Regions from separate parts of the Fictibacillus enclensis genome, predicted to be linked through region 1. Evidence: riboswitches for the same ligand, from Rfam matches in the RefSeq annotation. Region 1 holds a riboswitch; each other region holds the start of a gene.
The links. A riboswitch is a leader RNA that binds a small molecule or an ion and turns the genes downstream of it on or off. The one in region 1 is predicted to bind S-adenosylmethionine.
Positions count from the first base shown of each region.

Region 2: linked by a shared signal. The riboswitch ahead of QNH15_RS16505 (methionine biosynthesis PLP-dependent protein) and the one ahead of QNH15_RS19280 (homocysteine synthase) in region 1 are both predicted to bind S-adenosylmethionine.
Region 3: linked by a shared signal. The riboswitch ahead of QNH15_RS22030 (alpha/beta hydrolase family protein) and the one ahead of QNH15_RS19280 (homocysteine synthase) in region 1 are both predicted to bind S-adenosylmethionine.

Region 1 is NZ_CP126109.1:3,675,312-3,678,590, forward strand. It holds gene QNH15_RS19280 (homocysteine synthase) at 1-1,176, opposite strand, end outside; SAM riboswitch class I at 1,269-1,372, opposite strand; gene QNH15_RS19285 (acrylyl-CoA reductase family protein) at 1,736-2,725, shown strand; gene QNH15_RS19290 (helix-turn-helix transcriptional regulator) at 2,820-3,279, opposite strand, start outside.
Region 2 is NZ_CP126109.1:3,127,913-3,131,191, forward strand. It holds gene metC (cystathionine beta-lyase) at 1-825, opposite strand, end outside; gene QNH15_RS16505 (methionine biosynthesis PLP-dependent protein) at 818-1,936, opposite strand; SAM riboswitch class I at 2,016-2,130, opposite strand; gene hxlB (6-phospho-3-hexuloisomerase) at 2,206-2,754, opposite strand; gene hxlA (3-hexulose-6-phosphate synthase) at 2,751-3,279, opposite strand, start outside.
Region 3 is NZ_CP126109.1:4,236,197-4,239,475, forward strand. It holds gene QNH15_RS22025 (bile acid:sodium symporter family protein) at 1-834, opposite strand, end outside; SAM riboswitch class I at 1,057-1,163, shown strand; gene QNH15_RS22030 (alpha/beta hydrolase family protein) at 1,295-2,104, shown strand; gene QNH15_RS22035 (thermonuclease family protein) at 2,221-2,991, shown strand; gene QNH15_RS22040 (putative protein N(5)-glutamine methyltransferase) at 3,019-3,279, opposite strand, start outside.

The sequences.
Region 1 (3,279 bases):
TTCCTCAGTCAACTGCTGATGCGTTGTACTCGCAGGGTGGATGATGAGGGATTTTGAATCTCCTACATTGGCAAGGTGGGAGAAAAGTTTCACATTTTCGATGAGTTTGCTTCCTTCTTTGACTCCGCCTTTTACACCAAACGTAAGAATCGCTCCAGCACCTTTTGGCAAATATTTGTTTGCCAGTTCATGGTATTGGTTGTCCTCGAGGCCAGGATAGTTGACCCAATCAACTGCAGGATGCTGCTGCAGGAACTTCGCCACTTTCAATGCATTTTCGCAATGGCGTTCTACCCGCAGAGACAGTGTCTCCAGCCCCTGAATGAACAAGAAGGAGTTGAATGGCGATACGCAAGATCCAAGGTCTCTTAAAAGCTGAACACGTGCTTTAATGATATACGCCAATGGTCCGACCGCTTCTGTATAAACTACGCCTCCATAGCTGTTATCCGGTTCTGTCAATCCTGGAAACTTGCCGTTGGTCCAGTCAAATTTTCCGGAATCAATAATCAAGCCACCAATGGACGTACCATGCCCGCCGATAAATTTGGTTGCTGAATGGACTACAATATCGGCTCCATGTTCAATCGGACGGCAAAGATAAGGTGTGGCAAATGTGTTGTCCACAATCAGCGGCACACCCGCTTCGTGTGCAATATCCGCAATCGCTGAAATATCCGCCACATCAATCTTTGGATTTCCGATGGTTTCTATATAAAGGGCTTTTGTTTTTTCTGTGATGGCATCCTTAAAGGATTGCAGGTTATCGAGCTCAGCAAAGTTCACATTTATCCCAAGCTTTGGCAGCGTATTGGCAAACAGGTTATACGTTCCCCCGTACAAGGATCCTGAGGCAACAACCTCATCTCCGGCACCTGCAATATTTACGATGGAATAGGTAATGGCTGCCTGACCGGACGCAACCGCAAGCGCCCCAACTCCTCCTTCTAGCTTGGCGATGGTCTGCTCAAACGCGTCCTGCGTCGGGTTCATGATCCGGCTGTAGATGTTTCCGAATTCTTTTAGTCCAAACAAATTCGCAGCATGCTCTGTGCTGTCAAACTGATAGGATGTTGTCTGGTAGATCGGAACTGCTCTTGCCCCTGTTGTTGGATCCACTTTTTGCCCCTCGTGCAATGAAATCGTTTCAAACCCGTATTCTCTTTCTTCACTCATGTTCCATCTCTCCTTCTTAATATGTATTTGTTCATTAAGAGCCTATAAAAAAGACCCCTTCCAAAAGAAGAGGTCGCAGTTTTCACCGTCGGCTCTCATCTTTCAGAACATACTGTTCTGCTGAAATTAGCACCATGCATTTCCTGCTGGTTGCCGGGTTTCATCGGGTCAGTCCCTCCACCTCTCTGGATAAGATACATCTGAATATTAAGTTAGTTTGAATAATACTGAACTTTATCCTTCGTGTCAATTGTTTTTTATTTTTACAGAGTTTTGCCTTGGCGAAAGTTTTTTTGTAGCCATCATGTAACCCGCGATTGAATAAAGATAATTTGTGTTTCCTAAACCACCAGGTTAAAAGTATAACTAAAATTCCCAGGACAGCAGCGATTAATAAAGGTATTCCAACAAACATTTTCCTTCCCCCTGCCTTCATCAATACAACAACCTTTTTTAAACATATATGTAAAATAATAAAAATAAATATTTCTGCCGTTTAACCCGATCTGATGAAAGGGTATTACTTATTAGATGATAGTCATATAAAAGGAGGAATCTCATGCCATTTCAAGCCATCGTTCTCGAGAAAAACAATGATCAGGTCGATATTACAAAAAAGGAGTTATCTCTCGACGATCTTCTAGAAGGCGAAGTCACCATAAGGGTGGCTTATTCAAGCGTCAATTATAAAGACGGACTGGCAGCACAAAATAAAAGTTCCATCGTAACCCACTACCCCATGATTCCCGGAATTGATTTGTCAGGAACCGTTTCCCATTCTTCTTCACCTGACTTTCAGGAAGGGGACAAGGTTCTTGTAACGGGCTATAAGCTCGGTGTTTCCCATTTTGGCGGGTACAGTGAATACGCAAGAGTTCCCGCGGAATGGGTGGTTCCCCTTCCCGAGGGACTAACGTTAAAAGATGCAATGCTATATGGAACTGCTGGCTTCACTGCTGCACTGTCGGTCCATCGCCTTCAGGAGCACGGTATAACTCCAGAAAGCGGCTCTGTGATTGTGACGGGAGCAACCGGAGGCGTGGGCAGCCAAGCGGTATCCATGCTTTCCAATCTTGGCTACCGTGTCACAGCAAGTACCGGCAAGGAATCAGAGCACAGTTATTTAAAAGAACTTGGAGCGAGTGACATCATTGACCGTGATGAAGTGGTAAAAAAAGACAACATACCCCTTTATTCCCAGCGCTGGGCAGCAGCCGTTGATCCAGTAGGAGGAAAAACACTTGAATTCCTGCTGAGCTCGATTCAATACGGCGGTTCTGTTGCGGTTTCCGGACTAACAGGGGGAACCGATGTTCATACCACAGTATATCCCTTTATTTTACGAGGGATCAACCTTCTCGGAATCGATTCGGTTTTTTGCCCGGCAACAGTCAGGAATACCATTTGGGAGCGCATTGCCACAGATTTAAAAACTGAGCATGCAGGGGATATAATGGGACAAGAAGTCACCCTTGATGAGCTTCCGGATATTTTACGCGCTACGGTGGAAGGCAACAACAAAGGACGCGTGATTGTAAAGGTTCAATAATGAATAAAGAAAGGAGCCTGCAGAAAAAAACAGGCTCCTTTCTTTATTTACTACTAAAAAAGAAACCCTATCGACTGCTCTGCCGTTAGGGTATTTAAGCGTTTTTCTCTTCAGAAATCAAGTATTTGCAATAGGAGCCGCCTTTTGCCAAGCACTGTGTCCGTTCGACCTTCTCTGTGCCAAGCATTTTTTGGAACAGAGACAGTTCACAGGAACAGGCCTGTTGGTATTCATTTGCCACTTTGGCAATAGGGCAGTTAAACTCCTTTAATTCAAATTGTCCGTCTTCGGTCTTTTCCCATTCCACCATATAGCCGGCTTCATTTTGGATCGTGGCGAGTTCAGCAACTTTTTCCTCGAAGCTTTTATTCTCCATCCGTTTTTTATACTTTTCATTCAAGCGGTTTTCCCGGCGTACAAACAGTTCGTGGACCGCTTTATCGCCTGCAATTTCCTGAATGTCCTTCATAAACTCCACAGTCAGACCGGAGTAATTGCGGGGAAACTGTTCATCCGCTGCTTCGGATAACTGATACACACTCAGTGGACGGCCC
Region 2 (3,279 bases), 550 kb from region 1:
AATCAGCGGGTGTCCGTTTAAATAGTCTGCGAGTTTCCCAGCCGCTTCTACAGAATGACGGAGGCGTACGTATAATGTTTTCAGTCCCCTCATTAATAGCCAGCAATCCTGGACACCCAGCACGGCACCAAACGAGTTCTGCAAAAAGTAAAGGCGATCAGCCAACTCTTCATCTTTCACCACGGCCAGACCTGCCACCACATCACTATGCCCGGCAAGGAATTTGGTTGCACTGTGAAGAACAATATCCGCTCCAAGCGACAACGGCTGCTGAAGAGCCGGTGTTAAAAAGGTATTGTCTACAAAGGTTAGTGCACCTTTCTCCTTCGCCAGCTCGCTCACTGCCCGAATATCGGTCACTTTTAAAAGCGGATTGGAAGGCGTTTCAATATAAAAGGCTTTTGTATTGGGCTGGATTGCCTGTTCTACGGCATCAAGGTCAGTCATATCGACAAAAGTGTGGGTAATCCCCAGTCGTGAAAGCACCTGTGTGACCATTCGATACGTACCGCCATACACATCCTCTGATATGATCATATGATCTCCTTGGGATAAAAGAAGAAATGACGTGGAGATCGCTGCCATGCCCGATGCAAAGGCAAAGCCTCTGCATCCGCCTTCGAGCTCAGCGATTTGCTGTTCGAGTGCTTCTCTTGTCGGATTGGCAGACCGTGCATAATCATATTTTCCAAATTGATCAATATCCTCTTGATGGAACGTGGAGGACAGATGCATGGGCACACTCACCGCGCCGGTAGCCGGATCGGTTTTATGTTTATGATGCAGCAATTTGGTTTGAAAGGTATGACAGTTATGGTCACTCATAAATTACAGCCTCCTTCTGGACAATGTCCAGCGCTTGTTTTAAGTCGTTAATCAAATCATTTTCGTCTTCAATACCAACAGATAAACGCAAAAGCCGGTTGCAAACTCCGCGTGCTGTACGTATTTCTTCAGGAATGTCCGCATGTGTTTGGGTCGCGGGATACGTTACCAGACTTTCAACCCCGCCCAGGCTTTCGGCAAAGGTTATCAGATTTACAGACTTCAAAAAACGGGGGACCCATTCCTCTTTTTTCAGCCGGAAAGAGATCATGCCTCCCCTTCCCGGATAAAGGACGTCATCTACACCTTCATGATTCTGCAGGAATTGAATCAACACCTTAGCGTTTTCTTCATGTTTTTTCATTCGAAGGGCCAATGTTTTCATTCCGCGCATCAAAAGCCAGGCATCAAACGGGCTTAACACGGCACCTGAGGCATTGTGATGGTACGAGAGCTCCTGGCACAATTCCTCGCCTTTGGCCGCAATCAGACCTGCGAGCACATCATTGTGTCCTCCGAGGTATTTCGTTGCACTGTGGATTACAATATCCGCTCCGAGCTCGATCGGCCTTTGCAGCAAAGGGGTATAAAAGGTATTATCAACGATAACGAGCAACCCATGTTTCTTGGCGAGACGTGCAACAGCTTCAATATCACATACCTCCATGAGCGGGTTGGTCGGCGTTTCTAAAAAGATGGCTTTTGTTTTTTCAGTGATCACCTGTTCAATTTCGGCTACGTCTGCCGTGTTTACATAGTTACTGGACAATCCCCATTTTTTGTATCCTTCTTCGAGCAGGCGGTAGGTACCGCCATACAAATCACTGGATACAATCCATTCATCACCTGATTGAAAGAGGGAGAGGATGGCCGCAATGGCCGCCATCCCCGAGCTACAGGCAAACCCGGCGTCTGCTCCTTCCAGATCGGCGATCGCTTTTTCAAGCACTTCACGTGTCGGATTGCCTGTTCGAATATAATCGTAACCACTTGATTCTCCAATTCCGGTATGGCGGTATGCTGTAGAAAAATAAACGGGCGGATTAACCGTTCCCGTGCGGTCTTCACTTCGGTTTCCAATTTGAGCTAATTTTGTTTCTGTTTTATACATGGCAGCCTCCTAAGTCAAAAGAAAAAATAAAAAAGCCTTCTTAAGAAGAAGACTTTTGAATACCATCAAATTGTCGTTCTCCTTATCTCCCAAGTTCGTCATCGAACTTGCTGGACTTAGCACCTTTTCAGCAGAAATCACTGAAGGTTGCTGAGGTTTCATCGGGCCATTCCCTCTACCTCTCTTGATAAGAAAATCTAATCCGTATCAAATTGTAGTTCCTAGTGTACCGCAATTATCTGAATGTTTCAAGCTTTCTTTTTATATTTTTATTCCGTGTTGCTGTGCCTGGACAGAACTTCCTCATGGCTGAGCGTTTTCTGTGTGCTGCTCCTCAGACATACCGCATCGCAAAACACATGAAGACACTGATCAAAAAGGGAGCTGAGTGGCTGTATGCTTTTGGCTTCATTCTCTCCCCTTTTCTTTGTAGCTGCCGGAAGGACAAAACATGTATCAGCCACTTGTGCCAGAGCAGAATCTCCATTTGCTGTAATGCATACTACTTTGGAGCCTGCCGACCTTGACCGTTCCGCCTGATGGATGACGGATTGTGTGGATCCGGAACCCGAAATGGCGATAAGACAATCCCCCTCGGCTACCGAGGGAGTTACCGTCTCACCAATGACAAAGACGTTATAGCCCAGGTGCATCAGGCGCATGGCAAATGCTTTTGCCATAAACCCCGACCTTCCCTCGCCAGCCACAAAGATTCTCGTTGTATTTTGGAGTTCTGAATAAAAACGCTCAATCTCTTCTTCTCCAATTTTCTCAATAACTCCCTGCATCTCTTTTACAATCACATTCAGTTCGTTCATACATTTTCTCCTGTCCGAATCGTTTTCCAAGCTGTATACATCTGTTTGGCTGCTTCCTGGATATTCGCAGCTTTCGTAATGGCGGACCCGACAACAATGATCTCCGGATTTTTTTCGGCAGCCATTGGGAGAGTGGATAAAGCAATTCCCCCTGCAAGGGCCAGTCGGTCAACAGGAAGCCTTTCTTTGTTCTGTTTCTCCATCGTTTTGTTGTCTGACTCCTGTTCATCTTTGCTTACATGTTCGCAAAATACGGCAGATGTATAGCTTAGCAGCCGTTGCATTTGCTCAGATGAAACATTTAGCAGATCAATCATCACTTCTTTTCCATTTTCCTCGGCAACCTTCAAACAGGTTTCAATCGTTACGAGGGGAGCCGCCCCCATGACAGTTGCCATGTCTGCTCCTGCGTCAAAGGCTATGGAAAATTCATAGGCTGCATTATCAAAGGTCTTCATATCTGCCAGCACTGGTTTTAACGGAAACTTTTTTTTAATCTCAGAAATGCTCTCAACACCATATTCC
Region 3 (3,279 bases), 560 kb from region 1:
AGTGAGTGCAATTACTGAACCCGCACTGATGTTTCTCATTCCACCGCAGAAAACCATGGAAACCATTGTTTCTTTATTATATTTCAGCAAAATACTGACTAAAAAAGACACTAAATATCCGCTGGCTGCAATGAAAAAGACAATGATTCCAATCCACACCAGCTTTTTATCCACATGCTTCAGATAAGGAGCTGCCACCGATGCATTAATCGCGACTACGACTGCCATACAAATTTTCGATACAGGGGCGATCCGTTTTCCCAACGTCAATTTGATGTTTCCCTTCGTCTTGTGATTTAGGATCATGCCTACAATGGAAGGAATGACAATCATAACCAGCAGGTCCTTGACCATCGGCCATTCCTCGATGGCTACAGACTCTCCGACAAAGAGAGAAAGGCTGTATGGAACCACAAGAGGCGATAACAATGTATCAATTAATATGATGGATAACGCAAGGGTGCTGTTTCCTTTATAAATGGAAACCCACATGCTGCTTGTGATTCCGCACGGAATGACCATAGCAAGCACCAGTCCGGTAATGGTGTAAGGATCGGTGGAAAACGCAATGTGTCCCACTGCCCACGCCCACAAGGGCATAATAACGTGCAGAATGGCCAACCCAATAAAAATGGGGATAGGACGAGACAACGTATTGCGTAAATGGGTAAAGTTTGAGCCAAGGCTGCCCGAAAATGTCATAAACGCAAAAATCCACGGAACGAGAAACAGAAAGTTTTTTAGCTCATGTGTCAAAAGCATGCCCAAGAGTACACTGACCGGGGTAATGAGTGGCATGAATCGCTCTAGCTGATGATTAATCTTTTCTAACACGCTCAACCTTCTTCCTAATCATTCTATTAATCTACTATGTTATTATTTTACAATATAAAAGATTTAATGCCAACATACTTTAATGTACTGCAGAAGAAAAGGAAGGGACAAATGCATTATTTTTGATACCTTTTTTTGAAAAGGTTCATATTCTATAATCAACTTATCTTATACAATTGACAAACTATTAAAAATATCATACATTAAATTAAAATTCTATACTTCTTATCCAGAGAGGCGGAGGGAATTGACCCTGTGAAGCCTCGGCAACAGACTCCCTTAGGAGCACTGTGCCACATTCAACAAGCTGCTGGCTTGAAAGATAAGAAATGTGTTGACGTGATTCGTTCATTCAACCCCTTCTTATGTTTCAGGAAACATAAGAAGGGGTTTTTATTTACTTTAATTCCTACTAAAAAGATAAGATTAGTTAATTATAAAGGATTGAGGAGATGTTCATATGGAAAAGCAAGGTTGTTTTCTATGGAAGGATTGCAAATTAACCGCCACCGTTCACTATCCGCGGCACACCTTAGGGATTCCCCAGGCCAAATTGCCGATTGTCATCATCTGCCACGGTTTTACAAGCAACCGAATCGGTGTGGACCGCCTCTTTGTAAAAACGGCCAAGCAGCTTTCCGCGAGCGAGTTTGTCGTTTTGCGTTTTGACTATGCCGGCTGTGGAGAAAGCGAAGGCAGCTATGGAGAAAATACATTTCAAGATTTAATCAGTCAGACACAGGCTGCTATTAATTATGCCTCAAAGCTGCCCTGCGTCGATTCCAGGGAGATCATTCTCCTTGGCCATAGTTTGGGAGGAGCCGTGGCGGTTCAGACTGCGGCAGTCGATCCGAGGGTAAAAGACCTGATTCTCTGGGCTTCGGTAGGAAATCCCTACCATGATATCGTGAATATTGTTGGAAAGGACGAATGCCAAAGTTTAACGACAAAAGGGTATGTTGATCATCTGGGATATTCATTAAAAGCTGATTTTCTCCAGTCCCTTCAATCCTACCAGCCCATGAAGGAGCTGGCACAGTTTACAGGTGACATTTTACTTCTCCATGGAACAGAGGATAAAGACATTCCAAGCGTATACTGCACCCAGTTCTATGACAGCGGCTCCCATAGAATTCATGGAACTAGTGAATGTAAGCTCATTAAAGGAGCGAATCATACCTTTTCTTCTATCCATCATTTTAATGAACTTCTTACCAATACATTGAACTGGCTTAACCGCCAGTCAGCCACAGACCGCATCACGATCTAATCGATCATGATGCTTTTTTTATTGAAAAACACTCTGTGAGTGAATAACGTAGTATAATAGCTTTTGTGATTTTACAAATTATCGGCAATACATAGATAGAGGAGAGAACGAAGATCGTGGAAAAAAATTCCCCTAAAAAGCTGCTCGGTATAGCAATGGTATGTTTACTAGCTGTGTTCGCTGCCGCATGCTCACCGGTTCAGGAGATCAGCATTCCCGATGGGCAGAGCGCTGCGATTAAAGGAACACCCGCAACTGTCACATATGTAGTAGATGGAGATACACTCGATGTTAAATTCAAGAATGGAAAAACAGAACGTGTCCGTATGCTGCTCGTGGACACTCCCGAAACGAAACACCCAAGGCTTGGTGTTCAGCCATTCGGTCCGGAGAGTTCAAAATTTACAAAAACACAGTTAACCGGTAAAAAAGTAGGCGTTGAGCTGGATATTTCCGAACGTGACAAGTATGGAAGACTGCTTGCTTACATATGGATTGGCAAACAAAACTTTAACCAGCTGCTTTTGGAAAAAGGACTGGCCCGGGTGGCTTATGTGTATCCGCCCAATACAAAATATGTAGACCAGTTCCGCGCCACACAGGAAAAAGCCCAGCAAAAAGGCATTGGCATCTGGTCCATCGAGAACTATGCCCAGAAGGACGGTTTTCATGAAAATTCCAAGAGCCCATCTTCTAATGAAAACAAACAGCCTGCCAATCCCCCTTCAAATGAGAAACCCAAAGGAAAATGCAACATAAAAGGCAATAAGCAGTCGATGATCTACCATGTTCCCGGCGGCCAATCTTATGATGTAACAAAAGCCGAGGTCATGTTTTGCTCAGAGGCAGAAGCCCAAAAAGCCGGTTACCGAAAAGCAAAAAGATAAGACGCCAGACGGGTAAAGCCAGATCAGCTAAAACGCGCTGATCCGGCTTTTTTGCTTTGTGCCAATAACCACTGTTGCTTGGAGCTCTGAGGAACAGACCACTGTTGAACTCAGGCCCTGCTCCTGAAAAATCCGCCATGTTTCTGCTGATTGGCGGGAGCTTGTTTCCATGAGCAGACTTCCTCCAGGTGCGAGCCAGGATCCTGCTTCAATCGCTGCCCTCCGCTGGATATCATGTCCGTCCAAGCCGCCATCCAGCGCTATCCGGTCTTCATGCATACGCGCTTC